2 regions of the Aeromonas bivalvium genome follow, and region 2 is predicted to be linked to the other one. Evidence: riboswitches for the same ligand, from Rfam matches in the RefSeq annotation. Region 2 holds a riboswitch; the other holds the start of a gene.
What was found. A riboswitch is a leader RNA that binds a small molecule or an ion and turns the genes downstream of it on or off. The one in region 2 is predicted to bind lysine.
Positions count from the first base shown of each region.

Region 1: another riboswitch for lysine. It lies ahead of lysC (lysine-sensitive aspartokinase 3); the one in region 2 lies ahead of ACEUCR_RS02770 (Na+/H+ antiporter NhaC family protein).

Region 1 covers NZ_JBGXBV010000006.1:130,229-145,779, forward strand. The annotation lists gene ACEUCR_RS14860 (LTA synthase family protein) at 1-264, opposite strand, end outside; gene ACEUCR_RS14865 (protein kinase family protein) at 498-1,574, shown strand; gene lysC (lysine-sensitive aspartokinase 3) at 1,640-2,992, opposite strand; lysine riboswitch at 3,079-3,304, opposite strand; gene argA (amino-acid N-acetyltransferase) at 3,414-4,742, opposite strand; gene msrA (peptide-methionine (S)-S-oxide reductase MsrA) at 4,994-5,626, shown strand; gene ACEUCR_RS14885 (DUF3802 family protein) at 5,892-6,227, opposite strand; gene ACEUCR_RS14890 (GNAT family N-acetyltransferase) at 6,263-6,778, opposite strand; gene ACEUCR_RS14895 (MmcQ/YjbR family DNA-binding protein) at 6,775-7,131, opposite strand; gene ACEUCR_RS14900 (alpha/beta fold hydrolase) at 7,238-8,032, shown strand; gene ACEUCR_RS14905 (LysR family transcriptional regulator) at 8,048-9,025, opposite strand; gene ACEUCR_RS14910 (L-lactate permease) at 9,089-10,786, shown strand; gene ACEUCR_RS14915 ((Fe-S)-binding protein) at 10,799-11,575, shown strand; gene ACEUCR_RS14920 (LutB/LldF family L-lactate oxidation iron-sulfur protein) at 11,568-13,004, shown strand; gene ACEUCR_RS14925 (LutC/YkgG family protein) at 13,006-13,650, shown strand; gene ACEUCR_RS14930 (FAD-binding and (Fe-S)-binding domain-containing protein) at 13,650-15,551, shown strand, end outside.
Region 2 covers NZ_JBGXBV010000001.1:618,120-633,670, reverse strand. The annotation lists gene ACEUCR_RS02860 (VOC family protein) at 1-551, shown strand, start outside; gene ACEUCR_RS02855 (MFS transporter) at 577-1,779, opposite strand; gene ACEUCR_RS02850 (LysR family transcriptional regulator) at 1,868-2,764, shown strand; gene cysB (HTH-type transcriptional regulator CysB) at 2,816-3,790, shown strand; gene ribA (GTP cyclohydrolase II) at 3,905-4,498, opposite strand; gene cmk ((d)CMP kinase) at 4,751-5,443, shown strand; gene rpsA (30S ribosomal protein S1) at 5,537-7,207, shown strand; gene ihfB (integration host factor subunit beta) at 7,300-7,584, shown strand; gene ACEUCR_RS02820 (LapA family protein) at 7,742-8,038, shown strand; gene lapB (lipopolysaccharide assembly protein LapB) at 8,048-9,214, shown strand; gene pyrF (orotidine-5'-phosphate decarboxylase) at 9,230-9,931, shown strand; gene rrtA (rhombosortase) at 9,906-10,484, opposite strand; gene ACEUCR_RS02800 (tRNA-uridine aminocarboxypropyltransferase) at 10,483-11,106, shown strand; gene queC (7-cyano-7-deazaguanine synthase QueC) at 11,120-11,809, shown strand; gene queE (7-carboxy-7-deazaguanine synthase QueE) at 11,861-12,532, shown strand; gene ACEUCR_RS02785 (DUF3820 family protein) at 12,533-12,763, shown strand; gene ACEUCR_RS02780 (cob(I)yrinic acid a,c-diamide adenosyltransferase) at 12,760-13,320, shown strand; gene ACEUCR_RS02775 (H-NS family histone-like protein) at 13,403-13,804, opposite strand; lysine riboswitch at 14,121-14,292, shown strand; gene ACEUCR_RS02770 (Na+/H+ antiporter NhaC family protein) at 14,379-15,551, shown strand, end outside.

The DNA of each region.
Region 1 (15,551 bases), on a different contig from region 2:
CAGCGGTTGTCTGAGCTGCCACTGGCTGTGCACCACCAGATAGAGGCCGCGGTTGTCACTCTTGTAGAGCAGGGAGTGACGGACCAGGGTGGCGACCGGGTTGTCGGCCGGCCCCAGCACCATGGGCCTGGCCGGACTCAGCAGGTTGGCCGGGCTTAAGATCGGCAGCAGCAGGGTGAACAGCAGCAGGGCAGACAGCAGCGCCAGCATCAGAGCTGGCAGCGGGGGAACCCGTGGCCGTTGGCCTGGGCGTGAGAGGGGCATAAGGGCTCGTCCTTTGAGCATCATCTTGCTTGCATTGATGTTGACCGATGGTGCTGGCCTTGCCCTTGCTTGTCAATTTAATGACAGAAAAATGAAGGGATGCGGACACTTGTGTGACCGGGATCCGGTCCCGCCCTCTGTTTCTGTGATGAAAGCGGCATCATGAGAGGATGGCGCTGGCAAGGGAGCGGGGGCGATGTTTACTCTCTCAATAACGAATGGGGGAGACTGTAATGAATCCTAAAGTTGCCGGACGCCAGGCGAGACTACTAGCGATGTTGCAGCGCAACGACGAGATACGGGTTGGCCGCGAGCGCGATTGCCCCCTCTCCCTCGCCCAGTTGCAGAGCCTGGGGGAGGGGCATCCTGCCGTGATCGCGCTCCACGATGGCGGCCTCAGCGCCCAGGTGTTTCACCTCAAGGTCGAGGGCCATCACTGGTGTCTCAAGCGCAGGCGCGCCGTCTCCCGGGTCGCCAATCCCGATGGTCAGACCGCCTTTCTCACCGAGCTCGAACGCCGGCGGGAGATAGAGGCCCTGCGCGAGCTGCATCCCACCCTGCTGCCCAATGTGGTCTGCACCAGCTTCGGCTCGGCCCGGGCCGGGATCCTGCTCTCCCCCTGGCTGCGGGGCGAGCCGGTGCGCACTCTCTGCGAGCGCAACCTGGCCCAGATGCTGGCGGCCGAGGCCGAGCTGGCCCGCTGGGGCTGGTTTGACTGGGATCCGAGCCCGGGCAACCTGCTCGACGACGGCCAGCAGATCAGCCTGTTCGATTTCGGTTACACCTGGCCCTTCGATCCCCGCTTCGAGTTCAACTCCAACGGCCTGTGCGACCCAGAGTTTCATGTGGTGGAGCGTCTCGAGACCCGCACCCTGTCCGGGCTCTGGCTCGACGAGGTCAATCCGTTGGCGCAGTTTGCCTGCTGGCGACGCCTCACCCTGGCCTGGGCCGAGCAGGAGCTGGCGCGTCTGAGCCGGGAGGGGGCCTGTGCCCCCGTGCTGGCGAGGCTGGAAGGGCTCGCCGGCGAGTGGCGCACCGCCCTGAGCGGCGAGGAGGCGCTGGCGGCAAACTGGCTCAAGGACATGTATCGCAGCCATCGCCTGGACGTGCTGGACGATCTGGGCGGCAAGAGCTGCGGCCCCCTGACCCTGAGGCGACTCGACTGGCTGGAACATGCCCTGCGCCATCTCTATGAGGAGCTGGCCGAGGGCGCGCAGCTGGGGGGGATGAGCCAGTCCCAGCTGCTCGAGGAGCTGGCCCGCTGGCGTGAGCAGGCCAGGGCGTGGCAGCTGAGCCCGGCACCGGCCTGATCCCGGGACCAGACACGACAGAGGGCGCCCTAGGCGCCCTCTTTGCTGCAGTGACCGCTGGCCGCTCAGTCGAGCAGCTCCTGGTGCAGGCGATTGACTATCTCGCCTGCCTCGCTCTCTTGCACCAGGAAGCAGAGGTTGTGGGCGCTGGCGCCGTAACAGATCATGCGGATGTTGTGCTCGCGCATGGCGTCGAATACCCGGCTGCCCACCCCGGCGGCCTCGCTCATCCGGTTGCCGATGAGGGCCACCAGCGCCAGGTTCGTCTCCACTTTCACCTTGCACAGCTGGCCCAGCTCCGCCAGCACCTTGTCGCCCAGGATGGGCTCGCCGTTGCTCTGGCTGCCGGTGTGATCCAGGGTCAGCGACACGCTCACCTCCGAGGTGGTGATGAGATCCACCGAGATGCGGTGGCGGGCCAGGATGCCGAACACCTCGGCCAGGAAGCCGTAGGCGTGGAACATGTTGAGGCTGTGCAGGGTCACTAGCACCTGCTGGCGGCGCAGGGCCACGGCGCGAAACAACGGGCTGCTCTGGGTGGTGGCGCGGATCCAGGTGCCCCCTGCCGCCGGATCCTTGCTGGAGCCGACAAACACGGGAATGTCCCGGCGCACCGCGGGTTGCAGGGTGGCCGGATGCAGCACCTTGGCGCCGAAGGTGGCCATCTCCGCCGCTTCCACGAAGCTGATCTCCGGGATAGGGCGGGCGCGGCTGACCAGGCGCGGGTCCGTGGTGTAGATCCCGGGGACGTCGGTCCAGATCTCGATGGCGGTGGCATCCAGGGCCTCGGCAAGGAGGGCGGCGCTGTAGTCGGAGCCGCCGCGGCCCAGGGTGGTGGTGCGGCCATCGCCATCGGCGCCGATGAAGCCCTGGGTGATGATGAGGGTGTCACCGAGCAGGGGACCCAGAGCCTGCTGGCAGAGGGTGCGGCTGGCAGCGAGATCCACGCTGGCCTTGCCAAAACGGCTGTCGGTGCGCAGCAGCTGGCGCGCATCCTGCCACTGGGCCTTGACGCCCCGCTGGCACAGGAGTTCGGTAAAGAGCCGGGTGGACATCAGCTCGCCACAGGCGATCAGGCGATCCGCCAGCTCGGCATCTGTCTGCTGGGTGGCCTGGAGCGCCATCTTGCGAATGTCGCCGAGCAGACCATGGATGATGGCAGAGGCTTCGCTCGGCTGGCCGAGGTCTTGCAATATGCTCTGCTGAATGTCGGCCAATTTGCCGAGCTGCGCCTCGCGCTCCCCTTCATCGAGTTCGCCCTGGGCCAGGGCCACCAGCAGGTTGGTGACCCCCGAGCTTGCGCTCAGCACCACCAGCCGGGTTGCCGGGTTGGCCAGCACTATGTTGGCGCAGTTGTTCATGGCGGCGGCATTGGCGACGCTGGTTCCGCCAAACTTGGCGACGTTGAAAGGGCTCATTGCATACTCCTGTCTATATCAAATATCCGGATCCATGGGGCAAAGAGACAGGGGAGGGCAGAAAATGGCAGGAATGATGAAGGATCCCGGCCAGAAGCGCTCCACCTGCAGAGCCCATCCAGTACCCGGCCAGGATCTGGCCCGGGTAGTGGATAGACACTACCGATGACAACCCGGGGGATTCAGCCCCCGCGGCCGACGGTGAGGATACCAGGCTCCTCCTGCGTCTCGGCGCTGCTCCCCCTCAATCGGCATCATGGGACTCTGGTGTCCTGCTCCGATCTACCTGGGCAACGCTCCTCTTCTGGCTCCACCCGCTGGGGGTGGAGTGCAGTTAGAAATAACCCGCGTTGGATTGCACTGTCAATCGAGTTTCGAAAAAAGTTCAGTTTCTGGTCGAAGGCAACGCAAAATCAATAGCTTAAAAAATAGTCTTTGACAAAACCTTGGATCGACGCTGCCAGTTGTAGAGCCGCTGGCGCGCCACCGGCAGGGCCTCGACCTCCAGGGGCTCGAAGCCCCGCTCCCTGAACCAGTGGATGGAGCGGGTGGTGAGCACGAACAGCTGGCGGATGCCGAGCCGTTTGGCCCGCTCCGCCACCTTGGCCACCAGCTGGTCGCCCCGGTTGGAGTTGCGGTACTCGGGGTGAATGGCGACGCAGGCCATCTCGGCCATGGCCTCCTCCATGAAGCAGTAGAGGGCCGCGCAGCCGATGATGAGGCCGTCCCGCTCTATGATGGTGAACTTGTCTATCTCCATCTCCAGCTGCTCCCGGGAGCGGCGCACCAGGATCCCTTCCTCCTCCAGGGGGCGGATGAGATCCAGGATGCCGCCTATGTCCTCTATGGTGGCGGCGCGGGCCCGTTCGGCGCTCTCGCGCACTATCTGGGTCCCCAGCCCCTCGCGGCTGAACAGCTCCTGCAGCATGGCGCCGTCTTCCTGATAACTCACCAGGTGGGAGCGGGGCACGCCGCCGCGGCAGGAGGCGATGGCCGCCCGCAGGTAGCGGGCGGTGCCGGACATCTCTTCCCCCGCCTGCTCCAGCGCCACCAGCAGCTCCTCCGCCTGCTCGGGGAAGAGCTCGGAGATGGCGTGGCCCTGTCTGTCCAGCACCCCCTGGGTACTGCTGAAGCAGATCAGCTTGTCGGCCTTGAGATCCACGGCGATGCGTCTGGCCACCTCTTCCGAGGTGAGATTGAAACTCTCCCCGGTGACCGAGCAGCCGATGGGGGAGACGAGCACCAGGTTCTGCTGATCGAGCTGGCGCACTATCCCCTCCACGTCGATGCGACGGACCCGGCCGCTGTGGCAGTAGTCGACCCCATCGTCTATTCCCAGGGGCTGGGCGGTGACAAAGTTGCCGCTCACCACGCTGATGCGGGCCCCCTGCATGGGGGTGTTGGCCAGCCCCATGGAGAGCTTGGCGGTGATGTCGAATTGCAGGCCGCCGCTCACCTGCTTGATGAGGGCGAAGCTGGGGTCGTCGGTGACCCGGACTCGTTTGTGGTAATGGGCCTCGATGCCGGCGCGGGACAGGGCCTCGTCGTTCTGGGGACGGGCACCAAATACCAGTACCAGCCGAATCCCGAGTGTCTGGAGCAGGGCGATGTCACTGACGATGTTGGCAAAGTTGGGATGGGCGATGGACTCCCCTCCCATCATCAGCACGAAGGTGGCACCCCTGTGCACGTTGACATAGGGGGTGGACTGCCGAAAGGCATGGACCAGGCTGGGTTCACGTTCACGCACTCGAGATTCATCCATAAAAAAACAGCAATGGGCCCAATATATGAAAATAAATTCACAAATCAAGACTAAATATTGATTTGGCGCGATTTGTTGCCGTCACGGCCTCGCCCCGGGAGTCTGATGGTCCGAGATGACGAGGTCATGACTCGCCACCTTGAGGGAGCAGGGCGGTTGATCCGGCGGAGCAAACTCCTTATCTTCACCCTTCTTGCCGATGTCACGGGCTGGACCCGCTATTTAAGGATGAGTCAATGGAAGCGATATTGAGTGCCGAACAGGCCCTTCCCGGGCGCGATGAGCCCATGGTCATTGGTCAGCTGCACGCTGTCAACGGCCACCCGACCCAGGGGCCCTGGCCCGAGGGGCTGGCGCTGGCCTGGTTTGGCATGGGGTGTTTCTGGGGGGTGGAGCGTCTGTTCTGGCAGCAGGCCGGCATCTATTCGAGTGCGGCCGGTTATCAGGGGGGCCATACCCCGAACCCCAGCTACCAGGAGGTGTGCAGCGGCCAGACCGGCCACGCCGAGACGGTGCAGCTGGTGTTCGACCCCAAGGTCATCTCCTACGGCGAGCTGCTGCGCCTGTTCTGGGAGCACCATGATCCGGCCCAGGGCATGCGCCAGGGCGGGGATCTGGGTACCCAGTACCGCTCCGTCATCTTCTGTGGCGACGAGGAGCAGCAGGCCCTGGCTCAGGCGAGCCTGGTCGCCTACCAGAGCGCCATGGCCGCCAGCGGCGACCCGCGCACCATCACCACCGAGATAAGGCCGCTGGCGCCCTTCTACTATGCAGAGGATTACCATCAGCAGTATCTGCATAAAAATCCGGAAGGCTATTGCGGCCTCGGTGGCATAGGGGTCTGCCTGCCCCCCAGTCTGGCGCGCTAGTTGGCGCCGCTTGGTGCTGGCAGCAAAATAAGTTAAAAAAAATGGGCAACAAAGCGGAACTTGGCCGGGAAGGTGTGGACTAACTAGTTAGCAGCCAAGGATGGCGGCGATGCCAGACACATGATGAGCCTCCCAACCATGATAGCAAGCGGGGCCGCCCTCAAGGGGCGGCCCTTCTCATTTCTGCTCTCCGACCCCCGGGCGGCGTCGCCATCCATGCGGCGGGCATCATGCGCCGCGGCTGGGGCTATTGGATCGGGGAAGATCAGTGGATGGCGCTGTCGAACAGGTTCTTGATGAGGTCGATGAATTCGTTCAGGAAGGCGTGCTGCTGCTCGGTCGGGGCCTGGAGCCAGACGGCGGAGAGCACCTCCTCCAGATCCGCGACCACGGCGTCGGCTTCCTGCATCATCACGAAGCGCAACTTGGCATCGAGCTGGGGGTTCTGCTCGCACAGGGTCATCAGGCTGTTGGCGACCCGGCTGCTCACCAGATCCTCTATGGTCAGCTCGCCCTGACCGGACTGATGGCCTTCAAACAGGCTGAGCCGTTCAACCAAATACTCAATCAGCGCTATATAGCCGTCACTCTCAACCACCATGGGGTGCTACCTCATCGAAAAAATCAGGGCGTATTCTAGTGGCTGCCGTCAGCTTGGCAAGGGGCGTCGTCAAGGGAGAGGTGCAGGCGATGGCGGGTGAAGCCGACGCCGCCCCGGCTCACCTGCTCCAGGCCGTCCAGGACGAAACCGTGGCGCAGGAACAGGGGATAGCTCAGCAGGCTTGCCTCAGTGTCGATCCTGGTCAGACCCAGGGCGCGGGCCTCGGCGATCAGGCGATGGATCAGCAGGCTGGCCACTCCTTGTCTGCCCCACTCGGGGGCGACATAGAGCAGGCCCAGATGGCCATTCGGACTCAGGGTGATGAAGCCAAGCAGGGCATCCCCCTGGGCCAGCACCCAGCCGTAATGGGTCTGCAACTGATCGGCGAAGCCGGGGTGATGGGCCCCCCGGGCCCACTGTTCCACCTGGGCCGGGCTGTAGTGCTCTGGGCCGAGCTGGCGCACCGCCCGCTCGAACAAGTCGGCGAGGCGGGGGATGTGCGCTGCGGCCAGGGGCTCGCAGCGGGGGGCCAGTGGCGGGCGCGCCCTCATGGTTTGACCGCCTGGGGTCGCCTGGCCCTGGGCAAACCCGCGACCACCCGCTGGTAGGAGTGTTCAATCCAGCCCTGCCAGAGTTCGTCCGCCAGGCCCTCGCTCAGGGTCACAGTGTTCCAGTGCTGCTTGTTCATGTGCCAGCCGGGTTTGACCTCGGGGTGGATCTCCCGCAGTAAAAGCGCCAACTCCGGCTCGCACTTGAGGTTGATGGAAAGGGGCTCGGCCTGCCAGTCCACCAGGGCGAACATCTTGCCGGCGATGCGGTAGACCAGGATCTCGGGGCCGAAGGGGGTGTCCTCGGTGGCGCCGGGCTGGCTGAGCAAAAATTCACGCAATTGAACGAGTGTCATGGGGACTCCGCTCTGGTCCGATCATGGTGGAAGCATGTTCACCGGGGTGAGCCTTCTGTTAACATGCGCGCCGAGTATACCCCCCATCACCCCGGGAGCCCATGAGATGTTGTACCACAAGACCTTTGAACTGGGTCCCGATCGGGATTGGGTGGTGTTCGTGCACGGCGCGGGCGGCAGCTCCTCCATCTGGTTCAAGCAGTTGCGGGCCTACCGGGAGCACTTCAACGTGCTGCTGCTCGACCTTCGCGGTCACGGCCAGTCCAACCAGCTGCAACAGGTGGTGAAGGGGCACTACAGCTTTCGGGCGGTGACCGAGGACATACTGCGCCTGCTGGATCACCTGCGCATCCCCCATGCCCACTTTGTCGGCATCTCCCTTGGCACCATCCTCATTCGCCACCTGGCCGAGCTTCGCCCCGAGCGGGTCAAGAGCATGGTGCTCGGCGGCGCCATCCTGCGCCTCGACATCCGCTCCCGGGTGCTGGTGCAGCTTGGCCGCCTCGGCCAACACTTCCTGCCCTACATGTGGCTCTACCGCCTGTTCGCCTTCATCATCATGCCGCGCCAGCACCATCAGGAGTCCCGCAACCTCTTCGTGCGCGAGGCCAGAAAGCTGTGCCAGAAGGAGTTCAAGCGCTGGTTCCGTCTCGCCACCGAGGTCAACCCTCTTATGCGCTACTTTCGCGAGCGGGCCCTGCCCATTCCCACCCTCTATGTGATGGGGGAGGAGGATCACATGTTCCTCGCCCCGGTGCGCGAGCAGGTGGCCCGAGACCCTTACAGTTGCCTCGAAATCATCGAAAAATGCGGCCACGTCTGCAACGTGGAGCAGCCGGATCACTTCAACCGCCAGTCCCTGGCGTTTCTCTCCCGTCAGGCGGCCTCGCCCGCCCGCTGAGGCCCGCCAGGCGCCTCAGATGAAGTAGTGGCCAATCTCCAGATAACGCTGGCGGATGTGCTCGATGAGCAGCCTTATCTTGCGCGGTGGCTGGCGGGTGAAGGGGTAGACGGCGTAGATGCCGAGCTTCTTGCCCACCCGGTCGGGAAAGAGATCCACCAGCTCGCCATTCATTAGATCGTGATAGACCAGACAGCGCGGCACATAGACGATGCCGCGTCCCCCCAGCGCCGCCTTGCGAAGGGCCCCGGCGTTATCGGTTGAAAAGCTCCCCGACACCGACAACAGATAGTTGCCCTCCTCCCCCTTGAAGGCCCACTCCGAGGCTCCCGTACTCTGGTAGGCGTAGCGCAGGCAGTTGTGGGTGAGCAAATCCGATGGCTCGTGGGGGGCGCCGAAGCGGCGCACATAGGCGGGGGCGGCGCAGATGACCCACTGGGAGTCGAGGATGTGGCGGGCAATCAGGCTCGAATCATCCAGATAGCCGGTGCGAATGACCAGATCGAACCCCTCTTCCACCAGGTTGACGAAGCGGTTGTCCAGCGACATCTCCACCGTGAGCCCCGGGTGCTGCTGGCAAAAATCGGCCACGGCATCGGCGAGCAAGAGCTCGCCGGAGATGGTGGGCACCGACATCCGCACATGACCGCTCACCTTTTCACCAAATCCCGCCACCGCATCGAAGGCGTCCAGTGCGGCGGCCTTCACATTTTTGGCACCCTGATAGAGCTCCTTGCCCGCCTCGCTCAAGGTCAGCCTGCGGGTGGTGCGATAGAGCAGCTGCACCCCGAGCTCCTCTTCAAGACGCCCGATCCGTTTGCTAACCACTGAATTTGTCAGGGAATTCTGCTCCGCCACCTTGCTGAAGGAGCCTGCCTCCACCACCTGGGCGAAGAGGATGAGGTCGTCGGTGCTGGCCATATTGATCAACTTTTGGAATGAATGTTGTTCATTATTTCCATATATCGCGAAAAAGGAACAGGGTAAGGTCACGTTCGCTTAACAAAACAACAACAAGGTGCGCACGTCGCACGACCTCTGGACAAGGATGCAATGATGACAGACACCCTGTTGGCCCTGGTGGCCTTCTCGCCGATCCTGGTGGCCGCCGTGCTGCTGGTCGGCCTCAACTGGCCCGCCAAGCGCGCCATGCCCATCGCCTTCCTGTTGACCGTGTTCATCGCCCTGTGGGGCTGGCAGATGAGCCCGACCCGGGTGTTTGCCTCCACCCTGCAAGGGTTGGTGATCACGGTGACCGTGCTCTGGATAGTGTTCGGCGCCATCCTGATGCTCAACACCCTCAAACACACAGGCGCCATCACCGCCATTCGCGGCGGCTTTACCAACATCTCGCCGGACAGGCGCATCCAGGCCATCATCATCGCCTGGTGCTTCGGTGCCTTTATCGAAGGGGCTTCGGGCTTTGGCACCCCGGCCGCCATTGCCGCGCCCTTGCTGGTGGCCATCGGCTTCCCGGCGCTCGCCGCCGTGCTGCTTGGCATGATGATCCAGTCCACCCCGGTGTCGTTCGGTGCGGTAGGCACCCCCATCCTGGTGGGCATCAACAAGGGGCTGGATAACCAGGCCATCGGCCATACCCTGAGCGCCGGCGGCAGCAGCTGGGACATCTACCTGCAACAGGTGACCACCAACGTGGCCCTCATTCACGCCACCGTCGGCACCCTGATGCCGGTGCTGATGGTGATGATGCTGACCCGCTTCTTTGGCCGCAACCGCAGCTGGACCGAGGGGCTCTCCATCCTGCCGTTCGCGATTTTCGCCGGGCTCGCCTTCACCGTCCCCTATGCCCTGACCGGCATGCTGCTCGGCCCCGAGTTCCCGTCCCTCATCGGCGGCCTGGTGGGGCTGGCCCTTGTGGTGACGGCGGCGCGCCGCGGCTTTCTGGTGCCAAAAAACAGTTGGGATTTCGCCCCCGAGAAAGAGTGGCCCGCCGAGTGGCTGGGCTCCTTGAAGCTCGATCTCAAAGAGGCTGCCGGCCGCCCCATGTCGCTCATGCTGGCCTGGCTCCCCTATGTGGCGCTGGCGCTCCTGCTGGTGGCGAGCCGGGTGAGCCCGGAATTCAAGGCAAGCCTGTTGTCGGTGAGTCTCGCCTTCACCGATCTGCTGGGGGAGAAGGGGGTCAGCGCCTCCATTGAGCCGCTCTACCTGCCGGGGGGCCTGCTGGTGCTCTGCGCCCTGCTCGCCACCCTCATTCAGGCCCGCGCCCTGGCGCCCCTCGGCCGCGCGCTGGGGGAGTCCAGCCGCACCCTGATCGGCGCCGGCTTCGTGCTGATCTTCACCGTGCCCATGGTGCGCATCTTCATCAACTCAGGGGTCAACGGGGCGGATCTCGCCAGCATGCCGGTGACCACCGCCAACTTTGCCGCCGGGCTCGTCGGGGAGTTCTTCCCGGCGCTCAGCGCCACAATCGGCGCGCTGGGGGCCTTTATCGCCGGCTCGAATACTGTGTCTAACATGATGTTCAGCCAGTTCCAGTTCGAGGTGGCCCAGACCCTGGGGGTCTCCACCGCCGCCATGCTGGCGCTGCAGGCGGTGGGGGCGGCGGCTGGCAACATGATCGCCATCCACAACGTGGTGGCGGCCTCGGCCACCGTGGGGCTCTTGGGGCGCGAGGGGGCGACGCTGCGCAAGACGGCGCTGCCCACCCTCTACTACCTGCTGGCCACTGGCCTTATCGGGTTGGCGCTCATGTACAGCTTCCACGTCTCGGACGCACTGCTGCAGCTCAAGTAAGGAGAGCAAGTGATGAAGGTAATGCGGGTCTATCCGGCCAAGCCGGCCGATGTCTATCTCTACGCCACCTGTCTGGTGGACCTGTTTGACCCGGTGGCGGGGCTCGATGCCATCGCCCTGATCGAGCGGGAAGGGATAAGGGTTCACTTTGTCGAGAAGCAGACCTGCTGCGGGCAGCCGGCCTACACCTCGGGTCACGAGGAGGAGGCGCGCAAGGTGGCCCAAAGCCAGATGGCGCTCTTCCCCGAGCCCTGGCCGGTGGTGGTGCTGTCGGGCTCCTGCGGCGGCATGATGCACCATCACTACCGTCGCCTCTTTCCCGAGAGCCCCGAGGTGGCAGCGTTTTGCGAGCGGGTGTTCGAGCTGACCGAGTTTCTGGCCCGGGTCTGCCGGGTGCGCTGGCACGGGGTGGGGGAGGCGAGCATCGTCATGCACACCTCCTGCTCGGCCCGGCGCGAGATGCAGGTACACACCACGGCCCGCAGTCTGCTGGGGCAGCTGGGTGGCGTGACCTTGAACGAGCAGGCCTACGAGAGCGAGTGCTGCGGCTTTGGCGGCGCCTTCTCGGTGCGCCATCCCCACATCAGCCAGGCCATGGTCGAAGACAAGACCCGCCACCTGCTGGCCACCGGCGCCCATACCCTGGTGAGCGCCGACTGGGGGTGCCTGCTCAACATCAAGGGATCCCTGGCCTATCAGGGCAAGACGCTCCCTGCCACCCATCTGGCGAGCTTCCTGCTCGCCCACAGCGAGCCGGTATCCGCAAAAGAGGGCGCCCATCATGAGTGATCACGCCAAGTATTCGCCGCGCCGCTTCCATCCCCAGGCCGAGGCGGCCCTGGCCGATCCCGTGCTGCGCCAGAATTTTCGCGGCGCCATGGATTACCTGCGCGCCAAGCGCCGCGACGCCTTCGCCGACCCCGCCGAAGAAGCGGCGGTGCGCGATGCCGCCGAGCAGATCCGCCAGCGCTGCCTCTCGCGCCTGCCGGAACTGCTGGAGCAGCTAGAAGCCAACTGCGAGCGCAACGGCATCCGGGTGCACTGGGCCCAGACGCCGGCCGAGGCCAACGCCATCATCCTTCGCATCGCCCAGCAACATGGGGTGAGCAGCATCGTCAAGGGCAAGTCCATGGTGAGCGAGGAGGTGGGCTTCAACCACGAGATGGCGCGCCACGGCATCCGCTGCCTTGAGAGCGACATGGGGGAGTTTATCGTCCAGCTCGACGGCGACACCCCGTCCCACATCATCATGCCCGCCATCCACAAGAACAAGCAGGAGGTGAGTGACACCTTCGCCCATAACCTGGAAGGCTTTACCCCCACCACGGACGTGGACGCCCTGATCCAGACCGGACGGCGGGCCCTGCGCGAAGAGTTTCGCCGCGCCGGCATGGGGCTCTCCGGCGTCAACTTCGCGGTGGCGGAGACCGGCAGCCTGTGTCTGGTGGAGAACGAGGGCAACGGGCGCATGTGCACCACTGTGCCCAAGGTCCACGTGGCCATCACCGGCATCGAGAAGGTGGTGGAGTTTTTCAGTGACGTGCCGCCGCTCTACAGCGCCCTGACCCGCTCGGCCACCGGCCAGGCCATCACCACCTACTTCAACGTCATCAGCGGCCCGCGCCGGGCAGGGGAGCTGGACGGCCCGGACGAGGTGCACCTGGTGCTGCTCGACAACGGCCGCAGCCAGGCTTATCGGGACGAGGAGCTGCGCAAGACCCTGCAGTGCATCCGCTGCGGCGCCTGCATGAACCACTGCCCTGTCTACACCCGCATCGGTGGCCACGCCTACGGCACCATCTACCCGGGCCCCATCGGCAAAATCATCTCACCCCACCTGCTGGGGCTGGAAAGCACCCAGGATCTGGTGACGGCGTCCAGCCTGTGCGGTGCCTGCGGCGAGGTGTGCCCGGTGCGCATCCCCATTCCCGACATGTTGCAGCGCCTGCGCCGGGAGGCCAAGCACGAGGCACAGCCTGGCCATGAACCGCTGGCGGGGCAGGGGGCGGCCAGGAGCCGGCTCGAGACCCTGGCCATGCAGGGCTTTGCCTTTGCCGCCACCCACCCGCGCCTCTATCACGCTGCAACCGGGGTGGCCGGTCGCCTGCGGGGCTTGATGCCCAAACACCTTGGCCCCTGGACCCAGTGCCGCGAAGCCCCCAAACCCGCCCCCCAGAGCCTGCACGCCCTGCTGCGCCAGAAGAAGAAGGAGTCCTGAAATGTCGAGCAAAGAGGCCATATTAAGCCGCCTGCGCGGCGCCGCCACCCCCATGGCCCACGCCCCCCATGGCTGGCAGCCCTGGCGCGGGGCAGACGACGGCGCGCGGCGCGAGCGATTTCTTGCCGGGATCACCGCCAGCCATGCCGAGATCCTCACAGTCCAGCAGGCGACCCTTGCCCGGGATCTGGCCGCCTGGCTGGATGGGGAAGGGATCTCCCGCCTCGCCTGCGGCCAGGGCGGCCGCTGGCAAGATGACGTCGCTGCTGCCTGCGCCGGGCGCGATGTGCTCACCCCGGCGGGGGAGTTTGCCGGCTGGAAGGACGATCTGTTTGACGTTTGTCAGGCGGGCATCACCCACTGCGCGGGCGCCATCGCCGATACCGGTACCCTGGTGTTGCTGCCGGATAGCGGCGAGCCGCGCACTATTTCGCTTGTGCCCCCCTGCCATATCGCCCTGCTGGCGGCCTCCACCATAACCGACAACCTGGCAGGGCTGGTGGCGGCCGGGCGCTGGCAGCAGGCCATGCCCACCAATCTGCTGCTGGTCTCCGGCCCCTCCAAGACCGCCGACATCCAGCAGACCCTGGCCTATGGCGCCCACGGCCCGAGCCGCCTGCTGGTGGTGCTGGTGGAGGATTGCTGATGAGCTGGAGCCAGTTTGACGCCGCCGTGCTCGCCCGCATCTCGCCGGAGCGGCTGGTGAGCGACCCGGACTTGCGCCTCGCCCACGGCACGGACGCCAGCTTCTACCGGCTGGTGCCCGAGCGCATCGTGCGCCTCGACTCCCTCGATGAAGTGCGCTTCGTGCTGTCGGTGTGCCGCGAATTGCACCTGCCGTGCACCTTTCGCGCCGCCGGCACCAGCCTCTCGGGCCAGGCCCTGAGCGATTCGGTGCTCATCACCCTGACCGACAGCTGGCGCGGCCACCGCATTCTGGACGAGGGCGCACGCATCGCCCTGCAACCCGGGGTGATCGGCGCCGATGCCAACCGCTATCTGGCCCCTCTGGGGCGCAAGATTGGGCCGGATCCCGCCTCCATCAACGCCTGCAAGCTGGGCGGTATTGCCGCCAACAACGCGAGCGGCATGTGCTGCGGCACCGCTCACAACAGCTACCACACATTGCACGCCATGACCCTGCTGCTGGCCGATGGCACCGTGCTGGAGAGCAGCGATCCCCACAGCCGCGCCGCCTTGGCGGCCAAACGCCCGGATCTGCTCACGGGGCTCGCCGCCCTGCGCGCCGAGGTGCTGGAAAACGCCGAGCTTGCCGCCAACATTCGCCACAAGTACCGGCTCAAGAACACCACAGGCTACGCCATCAATGCCCTGCTCGACCATGAGGACCCCATCGACATCCTCACCCACCTGATGATTGGCTCGGAGGGGACCCTCGGCTTTATCGCCGAGGTGGTGCTCGACACCGTGCCCGAATACCCTCACAAGGCCTCGGCCCTGCTGGTGTTTCGGGACGCCGAGCAGGCCTGTCTGGCCACCTCGCGCCTTAAAGCTGCGCCGGTGGCGGCGGTGGAGCTGATGGATGGGCGATCCCTTCGCTCGGTGGCGGGCAAACCCGGCCTGCCGGACTTTATCAAGACGCTGGATCTGGCTGCCTGCGCCCTGCTTGTCGAGGTGCATGGGGAATCGAAGGAAGAGTTGGTGGATCGCTGCGAGCAGGTGACGACCATGGCCGCCGAGTTTGCCCAGGTCGCCTCTGTGCCCTTTACCGGCGACAGTGCCGGCCTCTGGGCCATTCGCAAGGGGCTCTTCCCGGCGGTGGGGGCGGTGCGCACCACGGGCACCACCGTCATCATCGAGGATGTCGCCTTTCCCATCGAGCGCCTGGCCGAAGGGGTGGCGGGGCTGCAAGCCCTGTTCGATCGCTTCGAATACGGTGAAGCCATCATCTTCGGCCACGCGCTGGAGGGGAACCTGCACTTCGTCTTTACCCAGGGGTTCGACGAGCCGGCCCAGGTGGCCCGCTACGGCGCCTTTATGGATGCGGTGGCCGAGCTGGTCGCCGTGCGCTTTGGCGGCTCCCTCAAGGCCGAACACGGCACCGGCCGCAACATGGCCCCCTATGTGGAGCTGGAATGGGGGCCGGAGGGGATGGTCTTGATGCGGCGCATCAAGGCGCTGCTGGACCCCGATGGCCTGCTCAATCCCGGCGTCATCATCAACGACGACCCCAAGGCCCACCTGGCCCACCTCAAGCCCATGCCGGCGAGCGATGCCATCGTCGACCCTTGCATCGAGTGCGGCTTTTGCGAGGCGGTCTGCCCCTCGCGCACCCTGTCGCTCTCGCCACGCCAGCGCATCGTGCTCTATCGGGAGTTGTCGCGCCGCGGCCGCAGCGGTGAAGAGGCTGATGCGCTTGCCCGGTTGTTTGACTATCAGGGCATCGACACCTGCGCCGCGACCGGGCTCTGCGCCGACCGCTGCCCGGTGGGCATCAACACCGGCAGCCTGATCAAGAAGCTGCGTAGCGAAAAGTACCAGCGCTTCGCGCCCATTGCCCGCTGGAGCGCCGATCACTTCGCCGGC
Region 2 (15,551 bases):
CTCTGGACGACATACTGGGGCCCATGGCCCCTTTTGCCATTGGCCTGCTCGATGAGCTCGCTGCCCTGGACATCCCTCTGGCGCGGCCCGAGATCGACCACCTCTGCTACCGCGCCGCCAGCCAGGAGGAATACCTGGCCCTGCGCGGCATCCTGGCCGAGGCGGGCAGCCTGCTGGTGGAGGGCATGATAGGGGGCCGCCCCATCGCCACCTATCGCTTTGCCCAGCCCCTCTGCTTTGCCTGGCGGGGCGAGCCGCTCAGCGTGCCCTGCATCGAGCTGGCGGCCCCCAAGCCGGGACGCAGCCACAAGGCGGGGCTTGAGCATATCGAGCTGGTGGTGGCCGATCTGGCGGCCCTGGTGGCGGCGCACCCCGCCCTCCCGTTCAAGACGGGCAACATGGCGAGCCTTCGCAACCCGGATGTGGCCCTGATGCTGGCATCGGGTCAGGTGAAGTTTCATCTGCGCCCCCTGTCTGCCGTCATCGAGGAGGAGCTGGCCACCGACGCCGTGGTGCCCGTGCCGGCCGATTATTTCTCGCGCCAATCTTGAATCCGGGCCCCTGACAGGGGCCCGTTCATATGGTCAGCGGCTGCTGGCGATGGGCCTTCTGGCGCGCCAGCCAGAGGGAGAGGGCGGCCGTGACCAGCAGTACCAGCTCGATCCCCAGCACCATGCCCGCCAGCTGCCCCTCTACCCAGAAGGGGTGCAGATAAAATCCCCCCAGGCTCGCCCCCAGGTAATAGGCCACCAGATAGAGGGACGAGGCCAGTGCCCTGTCGTGGGTCACGTGCTGGCCGACCCAGGCACTGGCGCAGGCATGGGCGAGGAAGAAGCCGAAGCTGGACACCAGCAGCCCCGCCAGGATGGCGGCCAGGTTCGCCCCCAGTAGCAGAAGGGCCCCCAGGGCCATCAAGGCGATCCCCACGAGCAGCAGCCGCTCAGCCCCCAGATGCTGGGCGCAGCGCCCGCTGATGGAGGAGGCGAGGGTGCCCGACAGATAGGTCAGAAACAGCATGCCGAGCCATTGGGGCGGCAGGGAGAAGGGCTCGGCCGAGAGCAGGAAAGTGAGGTAGCTGAACTGGTTGAGAAACACCATGAAGTTGAGGCCACCGATGAGGTAGGCCCCCACCAGCAGGGGATTGCGCAGATGGCTTCCCAGTGCCTGCCTGAGCTGGCCCGGGCTCGCCTGGCTGGGGGTGAAGTTGCGCTGGGTCGGCAGCAGCCAGACCACCAGGGGCAGGAGCAGCAGGCTGATGAGGCCTATGCCGAGGAAGGTGGCATGCCAGCTGTCGAACCAGCCGGCCAGCAGACCGCCCAGCACCCGGCCGGCGATCCCCCCCAGGGAGTTGGCGGCGATATAGATACCTACTGCCGAGATGAGGGCGCGGCGCGTGAACTCCTCCCCCATGTAGGCGATGGCGGTGGCGGGCAGGCCCGCCAGCAGCATGCCCTGCAGGATGCGCAGGGCCAGCAGGGAACCGAATTGCTCGACCCCGCTCGCGACCAGAGAGAGCAGTATGGCGCCGGTCAGGGTCCACAACATGACCCGGCGGCGGCCGAAGCGATCGGCCAGCCTGGCGCAGATCAGCAAGGCGAAGGCGAGCCCCGCGGTGCAGCCCGTCAGGGTCCAGCCGGAGTGGAGGGAACTGATGGCGAACTCATTCGCCAGCATGGGCAGCAGGGGATGGCTCTGGTAGAGATTCAAAAAGACCAGAAATGAGCCCAGGCTCAGGGCCAGGGTGGCACGTAGCCAGGGGCGACTTCCTACTTCGATCATGGGATGCTCCAGGGTTTTCCTTAGGGTAGTGGGCCCATGTCCATAAATATAATATATTTAAGTTATCCAACTCATAACTGGGATTGATATGGACCTCAAGCAACTCGGCTATCTGCTGGCGGTGCGGGACACAGGCTCCTTCACCCGGGCCGCCCAGCAGCTCCATGTGGCCCAGCCCGCGGTCAGCATGGCCATCGCCAAGCTGGAGCAGGGGCTGGCGCTGCGCCTGTTCGATCGCCAGGACAAGTCGGTGCGTCTCACTCCGGAGGGGGAGGTGCTCTGTCGCCATGCCGAGCGACTGTTGTTGCAGATGCACCAGGCGGAGGCGGAGATGGCCGAGCTCAAGGGGTTGGAGCGGGGGGAAGTGCGGATCGGGATCCCCTACATGATGGGCTCTTACTACTTTCCCCCCATACTGATGGCGTTCAAGCACAGGTATCCGGGGCTGAAGATCCGGGTCGAGGAGGCGGGCACCCGGGAGCTGCTCAGTCGCATGGTGGCGGGAGAACTGGACTTGGCCATCCTGATCACCAGTGACCTGCCCCCCGCCCTGGAAGGGGGTCAGCTGCTGCGGGAAGAGATGCTGATGGTGGTGGGGGAGGAGCATCCCCTCTACGGGGCGAAGCGGGTCACCCTGGCCGAGTATTTTCGCCAGGAGCTGGCGGTGTTTCGCCGCGGTTTCTATCACAGGGAACACATGGAGACCTTGGCCCAGGGGCTCGGCATCGAGCCCTCCATCGCCTTCGAGAGCAATCTCATCCCGCTGCTCAAGGCGGTGGTGCGTCAGGGGTTTGCGGTCAGCACCTTCCTACGCATGGTGGTCGAAGAAGACAAGGCCCTGGCGGGGATCCCGTTCGACCCGCCCATTTTTCTCGATCTTTGCGTCGCCTGGCGCCGTGGCGATCCCCTCTCCTTGGCCAATCGGGCACTGCGGGATTTCCTGCTGGCGCAGCCCATGGCAGAAACGGCAAGAAGCGAGGGCTAATAACTAAAAGTTTGTTAGTATTAGTTGAAGTCGTCTTTAGAGCCTAACACCATGAAACTCCAACAATTGCGTTATATCGTGGAAGTTGCCAACCACAGATTGAACGTGTCGGCGACGGCGGAGAGCCTGTATACCTCTCAACCCGGGATCAGCAAACAGGTTCGCATGCTCGAAGATGAGCTGGGAATTCAGATATTTGAGCGCAGTGGCAAGCATCTGACCCAGATCACCCCGGCCGGGCGCGACGTGATCAAGATAGCCAACGAGATCCTCGGCAAGGTGGAGGGCATCAAGTCGGTGGCGAGCCAGCATACTCATCCGGAGCAGGGAACCCTGCACATCGCCACCACCCACACCCAGGCCCGTTATGCCCTGCCCGAGGTGATCAAGGGGTTCATCAAGCGCTTTCCCAAGGTCTCCCTGCACATGCACCAGGGCACACCGACCCAGATCAGCGAGGCCGTGGTCAAGGGGATGGCGGATTTTGCCATCGCCACCGAGGCGCTGCACCTCTATGAAGATCTCATCATGCTGCCTTGCTATCACTGGAACCGCAGCGTGATCGTGCCGCGGGGTCACCCGCTGACCCAGGTCAGCAAGCTCTCCATCGCCGACATTGCCCACTTCCCCCTGGTCACCTATGTGTTCGGTTTTACCGGTCGCTCCGAGCTCGATACCGCCTTCAATCGCGCCGGTTTCGAGCCCAACATCGTCTTCACCGCCACGGATGCGGATGTGATCAAGACCTATGTGCGCCTTGGCGTCGGCATCGGCGTGATGGCCACCATGGCGCTGGACAAGCAGACCGACACGGATCTGGTGGCGCTGGACGCCAGTCATCTGTTCGCCCACAGCACCACCAAGATAGGGTTTCGCAAGGGGTCGTTCCTGCGAACCTACATGTATGACTTCATGACCCGTTTTGCCCCGCATCTGACGCGGGATGTGGTGGAAAAAGCCATCGCCATGCGCTCGAGCGACGACGTGGACGCCATGTTTGCCGACATAGAGCTGCCGATCCGCTGAGGAAGCGGGACTCCGCCGCCATGGCATGCGGGGGACGGTACCGACACGCAACCCCGTACATCCACAACGAAAAACGCCTCCCGATGGGAGGCGTTTTTCATGGGCGCAACCGACTCATTTCTTCAGCATATGGTCGAGCTTGCTCGCCTTGGTGGAGAGATAGAACTCGTTGTGGGGATTGCGCCCTTCTTGCAGGGGTACCCGCTCGGCCACCGGGATGCCGAAACTCTCCATCGCCTTGACCTTGCGCGGGTTGTTGGTCATCAGGCGCAGGCTCTTGATGTCGAGCGCCTTGAGCATGTCGGCGCAGATGGTGTAGTCGCGCATGTCGGCGGCAAAGCCCAGCGCCACGTTGGCCTCGACGGTGTCGGCGCCCTGATCTTGCAGGTGATAGGCCCGGATCTTGTTGAGCAGGCCTATTCCACGCCCCTCTTGACGGACATACAGCAAGACGCCGCGCCCGGCGGCGGCGATGTGCTGCAGGGCGGCCTGCAGCTGGAAACCACAGTCGCAACGCAAGCTGAACAGGGCATCGCCGGTGAGACACTCGGAATGAATGCGGCCGAGGACGGGCTCATCCCCGCTGACATCGCCCATGACCAGGGCGGCGTGGTCTTTCCCCGTGCCAACTTCCTGAAAACCGACCAGGGTAAAGGTGCCCCAGGGGGTCGGCAACTGGGACTTGGCCACGAGAGTAATGCTACTCATGGGGGTACTCCTTAACGACAAGGACTCGAAAAAGGGGGCCAGTTTAGCGCGCCTCGGCCTCTGCGACCATCAGAACCCGTCATGCACGGCGCCATGGTGGGCGGGGGGCTGTACGCAAAAGAACCACTCACGACGGCTTTTGTACGGAACTGTGCGGTGACGACTGCCAGGCTTGGCACATTTGGGTATACTCTGCGGCCATTACCTCATCCCATCGGGATGATGCGCAACATCAAGTGCAGGAGATATTTTATGCCCCATATGGCCCCCGTGATGACAATTGATGGCCCGAGTGGTGCCGGTAAAGGCACCTTGTGCCAGCTGCTGGCCGCAGAGCTGGGTTGGCACCTGCTCGATTCCGGCGCCATCTACCGGGTGCTGGCCCTGGCTGCGTTGCACCATGATGTGGAGCTCGATTCCGAAGCGGCCCTGGTGCCCCTGGCCGCCAATCTGGATGTGCAGTTCCAGGTCGACAGCGAACAGGTAAAGGTGGTGCTGGAAGGGGAAGATGTCTCCCGTACCATCCGCTCCCAGGATGTGAGCGATGCCGCCAGCAAGGTCGCCGTCTTCCCCCGTGTGCGCGAGGCCCTGCTGCGCCGTCAGCGCGCGTTTCGCCAGACCCCGGGTCTCATCGCCGATGGCCGCGACATGGGCACAGTGGTTTTCCCCGATGCCGAGATCAAAATTTTCCTTGACGCCAGCGCCGAGGAGCGGGCCCAGCGCCGCTATAAGCAGTTGCAAGATAAGGGCTTTGATGTTAACTTTGAGCGTCTTTTGACCGAGATTCAGGAGCGTGACGATCGCGATCGCAATCGTGCCGTTGCCCCCTTGAAACCGGCCGAAGATGCCCTGGTGGTGGATTCCACCGCGCTGACCATAGATGAAGTGCTGGCAACGGTACTATCCTATGCGAAGCAACAACTCAATGATGTTGGCTCGCGCTGACATCGGTCGTCTGCGCCAAGGATGGAGCAGATTATTTCAAACAGCCCCGCTGGTGCCGGATTGCTAGTGGATGTTTCATTTGTGACACAAACAATGATCGAATCTTTTGCTCAACTCTTTGAAGAGTCCCTGAACTCCGTTGAAACCCGTCAAGGTTCCATCGTCAAGGGTACCGTCGTTGCCATCGAGAACGGTTTCGTTCTGGTTGACGCCGGCCTGAAATCCGAGTCTGCCATTCCTGCCGAAGAATTCAAGAACGCCCTGGGCGAGCTGGAAATCAACGTAGGTGACACTGTCGACGTAGCTCTGGACTCTATCGAAGATGGTTTCGGCGAAACCAAGCTGTCCCGCGAAAAAGCCAAGCGCCACGAAGCCTGGCTGCAGCTTGAAAAGGCTTACGAAGAGCAAGCTACCGTTATCGGTATCATCAACGGCAAGGTCAAGGGTGGTTTCACCGTTGAACTGAATGGCATCCGTGCCTTCCTGCCGGGTTCTCTGGTTGACGTGCGTCCGATCCGTGACACCGCTCACCTGGAAAACAAAGAACTCGAATTCAAGGTCATCAAGCTGGACCAGAAGCGCAACAACGTTGTCGTTTCCCGTCGTGCCGTGATCGAGACCGAGAACACCTCCGAGCGTGAAAGCCTGCTGGCTAACCTGCAAGAAGGTCAAGAAGTCAAGGGTATCGTCAAGAACCTGACCGACTACGGTGCATTCGTAGATCTGGGCGGTGTTGACGGCCTGCTGCACATCACCGACATGGCGTGGAAGCGCGTTAAGCATCCTTCCGAAATCGTCAACGTTGGCGACGAGATCTCCGTCAAGGTACTGAAGTTCGACCGCGAGCGTACCCGTGTCTCCTTGGGCCTGAAGCAGCTGGGCGAAGATCCCTGGGTTGCTATCGCCAAGCGTTACCCGGAGACCACCCGTCTGTCTGGCCGCGTGACCAACCTGACCGACTACGGCTGCTTCGTTGAAATCGAAGAAGGCGTTGAAGGCCTGGTACACGTTTCCGAGATGGATTGGACCAACAAGAACATCCACCCGTCCAAAGTTGTCAACGTTGGCGACCTGGTAGATGTCATGGTCCTGGACATCGACGAAGAGCGTCGTCGTATCTCCCTGGGTCTGAAGCAGTGCAAATCCAACCCGTGGCAGCTGTTTGCCGAAACTCACGCCAAAGGCGACCGTGTTTCCGGCAAGATCAAGTCCATCACCGACTTCGGTATCTTCATCGGTCTGGATGGCGGCATCGACGGCCTGGTTCACCTGTCTGACATCTCTTGGAACAACCAGGGCGAAGAAGCCGTGCGTGAATTCAAGAAAGGCGACGAGATCGAAGCCGTTGTTCTGCAAGTGGATCCGGAGCGTGAGCGCATCTCCCTGGGCGTCAAGCAGATCGAAGAAGACCCGTTCAACAAGTACCTGTCTGACAACAAGAAAGGTGCTATCGTGAAGGGTAAGGTTACCGAGGTTGATGCCAAAGGTGCCGTGATCGAACTGGCTGACGGTGTTGAAGGCTACCTGCGTGCCTCCGATGCTGCCCGTGACCGCGTAGAAGACGCCACTCTGGTGCTGTCTGTTGGTGACGAAGTGGAAGCCAAGTTCATGGGTGTTGATCGTAAGAACCGCACCGTGAGCCTGTCCGTCCGTGCCAAGGACGAAGCTGACGAGCGTGTTGCTATCGATTCTCTGAACCAGCAAGAAGAAGTTGTGTTCAGCAATGCCATGGCTGAAGCGTTCAAAGCCGCCAAGGGTGAGTAATCCTTGATGCAAGAAAAGGGCGGCTTCACGCCGCCCTTTTTTATCCTGGCAAAATGAATATTGCATGTGATCGGGGAAGGAGATTTAACCTTATGACCAAATCAGATCTCATCGAACAATTGGCTGCGAGCCGCATGCATATGCCGGCCAAGGATGTTGAGGCCGCCATCAAGGAGATCCTTGAGCAGATGGCATCGACTCTGCAAAACGGCGATCGGATTGAAATTCGCGGTTTTGGCAGCTTTTCTCTGCACTATCGCGCACCCCGCGTAGGCCGTAATCCCAAGACTGGCGATAAAGTGGAGCTGACGGGCAAATATGTGCCGCACTTCAAACCAGGCAAGGAATTGCGAGAGCGTGTCAATCTCGCTGAATAATGCAGAAAACGGCATACCTGAGTATGCCTTTTTTGTTTTTGCTCGCCCTATTGCGTCAATTAGCCTGTTTCTGAAAGTCTTTTCCCTTTCTCTCTAGAGTCTGTGGCTGATTTTAAGGATAATCACTGGGTCTCTTCGATACTGACAGGAAGATCCCATGAAGCGTGTCTTGGCTCTTATCCCTCTGGTACTGGTCTTTATCTTCACCCTGGCCCTCGGATCACAAAATGGTCAGCTGGTGCAATTCAACTATTTGATTGCCCAAGGCGAGTTCTCGCTCTCCCTGCTGCTGGGTCTCTTCTTCGGTACGGGTTTCCTCCTCGGCTGGCTGGTATTCGGCCTGCTCTATCTGCGGATAAAGCTGCAAAATCGTACACTGAATCGCACCGTGCGCCGGCAATCCCGCCAGCTGGAATTGGCCACAGCATCGGACAAGGAGTCCGGTAAGGAATAACGTTCCTCTATGCTTGAACTGCTTTTCCTGCTGTTGCCCATCGCCGCTGGTTATGGCTGGTACATGGGGCGCAGGAGTGTTCGCCAGGACACCCAGAAACAGAGCAATCAGTTTTCCCGCCAGTACGTGGCGGGGCTCAACTATTTGCTCTCCGACGAGTCTGACAAGGCCGTCGATCTCTTCATCCAGCTGCTCGAAGTTGACAGCGATACGATTGAAACTCACCTCTCCCTCGGCAATCTGTTCCGTCAACGGGGCGAGGTCGATCGTGCCATCAAGATCCATCAGAATCTGGTCAGCCGTAAGCTGACCCGAGAGCAACGCCAGCTGGCCCTGCAGGAGCTGGCGCGGGATTTTCTGGCGGCCGGTCTGCTCGATCGGGCCGAGGCCATCTGGGTCGAGCTCTGCGAAGATGCGGATTTCGAGGAGACGGCGCTGACCCAGTTGCTGATCATTCATCAACAGCTGCGTGATTGGCAGCAAGCCATCCTGGTGGCCCAGCGCCTGCAAAAATTCCCCGGCAAGAAGCTGGCCGAGCCCATCTCACACTTTCACTGCGAGCTGGCCGAGTTGGCCCTGATGGACGGCAACGAGGCAGAGGCCCTGGCTCGGCTCAAGAAGGCGCTGGGGGTCAATCCCAGCTGTGCCCGTGCGTCCTTGCGTCTGGCGACCCTGGCGATGGCACAAGGGGAGTATCTGCAAGCGAGCCGAGAGCTGCTGCGGGTATTCGAACAGGATATCGATTTTGCCTCCGAGGCCATGCCGCTGCTGGACCAGTGCTATCAAGCGCTGGGTCGCAGCCAGGAGCTGATCCCGCTGCTTGAAAAGGCGGTGGAGGGGAATGCGGGGGTGAGTGTGACCCTGGCGCTGGCCAGGCTGGTGGAGGAGCGCGATGGTCTGAGCCAGGCCAGAACCCTGGTGTTGCGCCAGCTGCGTCGCCACCCCTCGATGAAGGGGTTCTACCAGCTGGTGGGCTTCCAGCTCGCCAGTGCCGAGCCTGGCCCGGCCAAGGAGAGCCTGGAGCTGCTGCAGCAGCTGGTTGGTGAACAGATCAAGATAAAATCCACCCACAAGTGTCGTCAGTGCGGCTTTGCCACGCACTCTCTGTTCTGGCAATGCCCCTCCTGTCGACAGTGGGGATCCATCAAGCCGATCCGTGGTCTGGACGGTGAATAACCTATAGGAAGAGAGATGTTAGATCCCAAAGTCTTGGTCGCGCTCGATTACCAGCGTGAAGCCGATGCCCTGGCCTTCGTGGACCGGGTCTCCCCCTCCCAGTGCCGCCTCAAGGTCGGGAAGGAGATGTTCACCCTGTTTGGTCCCCAGTTCGTGCGCCAGCTGGTGGCCAAGGGCTTCGATGTCTTCCTGGATCTGAAATTCCACGACATCCCCAATACGGTTGCCAAGGCGGTGGCGGCGAGTGCCGAGCTGGGGGTCTGGATGGTAAACGTGCATGCCAGTGGCGGTGAGCGGATGATGCGGGCCGCCAGGGAGGCGCTGCTGCCTTATGGTGACAAGGCGCCGCTGCTCATCGGGGTGACGGTGCTGACCAGCATGGAGCAAGGGGATCTGTCCGGGATCGGCCTGGATATCAGCCCGGCCGAGCAGGTGCTGCGTCTGGCCCGACTGACCAAGGATGCCGGACTCGACGGTGTGGTCTGCTCCGCCAACGAGGCGAGCGAGCTCAAGGGGGCGCTGGGGGAGGCTTTCTTGCTGGTGACTCCGGGGATCCGCCCGACCGGCGCCGCCCAGGGCGATCAGCGCAGGGTCATGACTCCGAGCGAAGCGGTGGCGGCGGGAGCCGATTACCTGGTCATTGGTCGTCCGATCACCCAGGCGACCGATCCGGCCCTGACCCTTGGCGAAATCAACGACGAACTCGCCAACCGCTGATGACAACGGTGAGCAGGCCGAGCACCAGGCCTGCTCCCGCCCCAATCAGGTGCGATCCCGTGTGAACCCTGGCTCCGATCAGCATGGCGGCCGGGCTGTCTCCCCCCGTGTAGTGATCCAGCCACAACTTGATGGCAATCCCCAGCAACATGAGCCAGCCGGAATGGCGGCGGTGGCGGATATCCGCCATGGCGCCCCAGACGAAGAGACCATGCAGCACGCCGGAGAGACCCATGTACCACTGGGTGTGCGGATAGTAGAGCCAGATGCCGAGGCCGACTGCGATGGCGAGCAGTGCCAGCAGGAGCGGGAAGCCCCAATCCTGCAGGTAATCGCAGAACAGGGCGTAGAGTACCAGCAGGCCCGAGAGATTGAGCAGTAGGTGCCACAGATTGGTGTGAGCCAGATTGCCTGTTATGATGCGCCACCCTTCTCCCTGGTCAATCAGGACCCGGTTGAAGGAGATGAGGTCATTTGGCACTGTGAAGAAGAGGATCAGGCAGGCGAGTGAGAGCGTGATAAGCCAGAATAGCCCGGATGTGACTGACGACATGAAACAACCCAACGATCAAGACAGTCGCTACTGTACACGCTGTACCCGCGCCCTCAAAGCCTGTCTATGTGAATATATTCACCCCGTTATCAATCGGGTGCCCCTGCTCATCTTGCAACATCCAGGCGAAGTGGGTCATCCCAAGGGAACGGCGGCCCTGCTGGCAGCCAGCCTGGCCCATGTCGAGATCCGGGTCGGGGAGGACTTTCGCGAAGACGCCGTACTGGCCCGCTGGCTGGCACAGCGGCGCTGCTATCTGCTTTGGCCAGATGAGCAGGCACAATCGCTCGCCAGCCTGCGCGCCAGTCTGCCCGATGATGCAGAGGCACCGCCCTGCTTCGTGCTGCTCGACGGCACCTGGCGCAAGGCCTACAAGATGCTGCGCCTCAATCCGGCGCTCGCCGCCCTGCCAAGGCTCTCCCTCGCCACGGCCGAGGGGCAGTACCTCATCCGCAAGAAGCCCTTCTCCACGGCGCTCTCGACCCTGGAGGCGGGCTATCATCTGTTATCGCAATGGGAGGGCGACGCCGTCAGATACGCCCCCTTGCTGAGCCTCTTCCATCGTCTCAACGAGCAGTGGCTCTCCTATTCGACGCGCACGCCAGAGTCGCGGCGCCCCTAAGAGGATCTATCCAGTGAGAAAAGCAGTTGTCGTGTTCAGTGGCGGCCAGGACAGCACCACCTGTCTGGTGCAGGCCCAGGCCCATTATGATGAGGTGCACGCCATCACCTTCGATTATGGTCAGCGTCATCTGGCCGAAATCGCGACGGCCCGGGCCCTCGCCACGCAATTGGGGGTGGCGGCCCACAAGGTGATGGATGTCACCCTGTTGGGAGAGCTGGCGGTGTCGGCCCTGACCCGGGATCATATTCCGGTCAGTACCGAGCTGCAGGACAATGGCCTGCCCAATACCTTCGTGCCGGGGCGCAACATACTGTTTCTGACCCTGGCGGCCATCTATGCCTATCAGGTCGGGGCCGAGGCGGTGATCACAGGGGTGTGCGAGACCGATTTTTCCGGCTATCCCGATTGCCGCGACGAGTTCGTCAAGGCGCTCAATCATGCGGTGGCCCTCGGGCTGGATCGCGGGCTGCGCTTTGAGACGCCCTTGATGTGGCTCGACAAGGCCGAGACCTGGGCGCTGGCCGACGAGTTCGGTCAGCTGGCACTGGTGCGCGAGCAGACCCTCACCTGTTACAACGGTCTGATCGGTGACGGTTGCGGCACCTGCCCCGCCTGTATCCTGCGTCGCCGCGGGCTGGAGCAGTATCTGACCGATCGGGTGGGCGTTCGTCAGCGCCTCGAGCACAAACGGGGGCGTTGAGCCCCTCTCACCCCGAACGGGGTCACAGCCATTGGTAACCGTCGTTTTATGATGCACTACCCGATAAACGAGATTTTTCAAACCATCCAGGGGGAGGGGGTCTTCACCGGCCTGCCCGCCATCTTCGTGCGGCTGCAAGGCTGCCCGGTTGGCTGTCCCTGGTGCGATACACGCCACACCTGGGTGGTCGATCCGGCGCGAGAGGTGCCCATCAGCCAGGTACTCAATTGTTCTAATGAGTCCGATGGTTGGAGTGGAATGAGCAGTGCCCAGATAGTGGCCAGCTTTGCCGAGCTTGGCTACAAGGCCAGACACGTGGTGATCACGGGAGGGGAGCCCTGTCTCTATGATCTCACCGAGCTGAGCGAGACCCTGCATCAGGCCGGATATCAGCTCCAGATCGAGACCAGCGGCACCAGCGAGGTGCTGACCCATCCGGCCACCTGGGTGACTGTCTCGCCCAAGATCGGCATGCAGGGTGGTCTGAGTGTCTTGCCTGGCGCCCTGGCACGGGCCAACGAGATCAAGCATCCCGTGGCCATGATGCGCCATGTGGAGGAGCTGGACGCCTTGCTGGCCAGCGCCAGCTTGCGGGAAGATGTGGTCATTGCCCTGCAACCCATCAGCCAGAAACCCAGGGCAACCGAGCTGGCCATGGCGGTCTGCATCGAGCGTAATTGGCGCCTCTCTATTCAGACTCATAAATATCTGGATATCGATTAAATGACCCCCCTGGCCGACGAGCAGATATTGCTGACCCTTGCCAATTCCATGCCCTACGGGAAATATCGTGGCAGGCGGATCATCGATTTACCCGAGCCCTATCTGGTATGGATGGCCAGGAGCGGGTTCCCGGCCGGTTCACTGGGCCAATCCCTGGCATTGGCCTATGAAATCAAATTAAATGGGCTCGAAACCATGATAGTGCCCATCATCGACAGGATATCAGGATGAGAATATATACCCGGCAAGGGGACAAGGGGATGACCCGTCTGGCTGACGCGACCCGCATCGCCAAAAATCATCAGCGCGTGGCCAGTTATGGCGATATAGATGAATTAAATTCTCATATAGGTCTGCTCGCTGCAAAAATAGCCGATTCACATCCTGAACTATTAGCCGATCTGACCCTTATTCAGCAGGAGTTATTTGATCTTGGGGGAGAACTGGCATTTTCGAGCGAGGCGCAGTCGAGCGCTATTTGGCAAGTCAATGAGGGCTGGACCGCGCGGCTGGAATCCCAGATAGACCATTACAGTGCGCAGTTGCCTCCCTTGCGCCAGTTTATTTTACCCGGCGGCTCGGAGGCGGCGGCCCAGGCTCATGTGGTGCGCACCCTGACCCGTCGCTGCGAGCGGCAATTGCTGACCTTGAGCGAACAGGAGCAGATAAACCCTGCCGTCATCCCATATGTCAACCGGCTCAGTGACTGGTTCTTTACCCTGGCACGCTTCGTGCTGCGCCAGGAGGGCAGGGCCGAAGTGTGCTGGGTCAAGGCTGCGGACAGGTAATAGGGTAGGGATATGTTGCTGCCGTGACCAATAAAAAACCCTCGCATCGCGAGGGTTTTTTTAATGATTTGGCCTGACCCTATCAGATGGCGAAATCCGTCAGGGATTTACCTTCTTCGATGGCTTTGGCGATGGCGGAAGGCATACGGCCCTGACCGGTCCAGGTTTTTTCAACCCCGTTGTCATCATAACGGTACTTGGGAGGGCGCGGCGCACGCTTGCTGCCTTTTGCCGGCTCTGCGCTGGGGGCCGCGCTGACCAATTCCGCCGGGTCTATGCCTGCGGCTTTCAGCATTTCGGTATATTCATTGATTTTACGCTGACGCTCTTCGCGAGCCTGACGATCTGCAGCCTCATCTTCCTGACGTTCGGCAACGATGGCGGAGAATTTCTCCAACCCTTCTTCCAGTTGTTCCAGAGTCAGCTCACGGCAAGCGGCACGCAGGCTACGGATATTCAGCAATACTTTCAAAAATTCAGTCATAGTGGTTACCATGCGAGCAAGAAAAGGGATAAATATGAATAGCTATTTTCAGGTAATTTATACGTCAGGGTGTCATTAAGTCAAGCTGCGATAATTAATAATCAAGTCATAAGGTTCTGGAACATTATTTTCTCTCTCTGTCGCTGTGTTAATTGGCTGCAGGGGCCTGAAGGAGGAGTCATCAGACTAAAATCTCGCCACTCGACACCAGGATGAAGTCTTGTACTGGTTTTGCTGGGGAGATATCGATTCGAATGAGTATTTAATCAAAAAACTTGATATAAAATAGCGGCACGATAAAATACCCGCCGAATACCTTTTAAGTAGAGGCGCGCTGCCTATAACTATTCATGCCGAGGGTGATGCCTGCGACGCATGGAGAAAGGAGTCAGCGCCGAAGTGATCACGCCATCATGCAGGGTCGCTGGGATTGCATCGAACAGGTGCAGTACTGCCATAGTCAATCACTATGGAGCGCTACTGAAGGGGCGGAGGAGTCACCCCTCACGGGCTCGTTTTCTTCTTTATCCTCTCGGTAGATCTCCACCTTATTCGTTATAGGTGCCAAGAGATCATGGACATTACCCATTACGCCGATTCGGCGTGGTCCCTCATTCCCCCCCTGGCGGCCGTCGCGCTGGCCGTGACCACCCGCAAGGTGCTGCTCTCCCTCGGAGTGGGTATCGTGCTGGGCTGCCTGTTGGTCAACCAGTTTGCCCCCCTGGCCAGCGCCCAGTACCTGGGTCAGGTTGCCAAGGGGATCGTCTGGTCTGACGGCGCACTCAATGGCTGGAACGTCAACATACTGCTGTTCCTGCTATTGCTGGGAGGCATCATCAGCCTGCTGACGGTCTCGGGGGCGACCCTGGCGTTCGCCGAATGGGCCGCCGCACGCATCAAAGACCGGCGGGGCGCCAAGCTGCTGACCGGGCTGCTGGTATTCCTGTTTTTCATCGATGACTATTTCCACAGCCTGTCGGTGGGGACCATCTGCCGCCCCTTGACCGATCGCTTCAATATTTCCCGCGCGAAGCTGGCTTATCTGCTGGATTCCACGGCGGCTCCCGTCTGCGTGCTGATGCCCATCTCGTCCTGGGGGGCTTATATCATCGCCCTCATCGGCGGCATTCTGACGGCCCATGGCATCCAGGATCAGAGCCCCATTTCCGCCTTCGTGCAGATGATACCGATGAACTTCTATGCCCTGTTCACCCTGGCCATGGTGCTGGTGGTGATCGCGTTCCAGCTCGACATTGGTCCCATGCGTCGTCATGAGCAACGGGCGCTCGAGGGGCAGCTGTGGGATCCGGCCAAGGGCGTGCCGCCTGGCAGCAGTGGGGATTTGCCCGTCTCCAGCCGTGGTCGGGTGCTCGATCTGGTGCTGCCCATCCTGACCCTGACCGCGTCGACCGTCTATTTCATGATGGCCTCCGGCGCCGCCGCCCTGACAGAAAAGGGGCTGCCATTCGGGGTGCTGGGCGCGTTTGAAAATACCGATGTCGGGGCGTCTTTGGTCAATGGCGGCCTGTGCGGCCTCGGGGTGGCCGTGGTGCTGACCCTGCGCATGGGCCTGGCCCTGCGCACCTGGCTCGAGGTCATCAAGCACGGCGTCATGGCCATGCTGCCCGCCATCTACATTCTGGTGTTTGCCTGGGCCATTGGCGCCGTGATCCGCGATGTGGAGACGGGCAAGTATCTTGCCTCACTGGCCCAGAGCGGCCTGCCCATCTCTTTGCTGCCTGTGGTG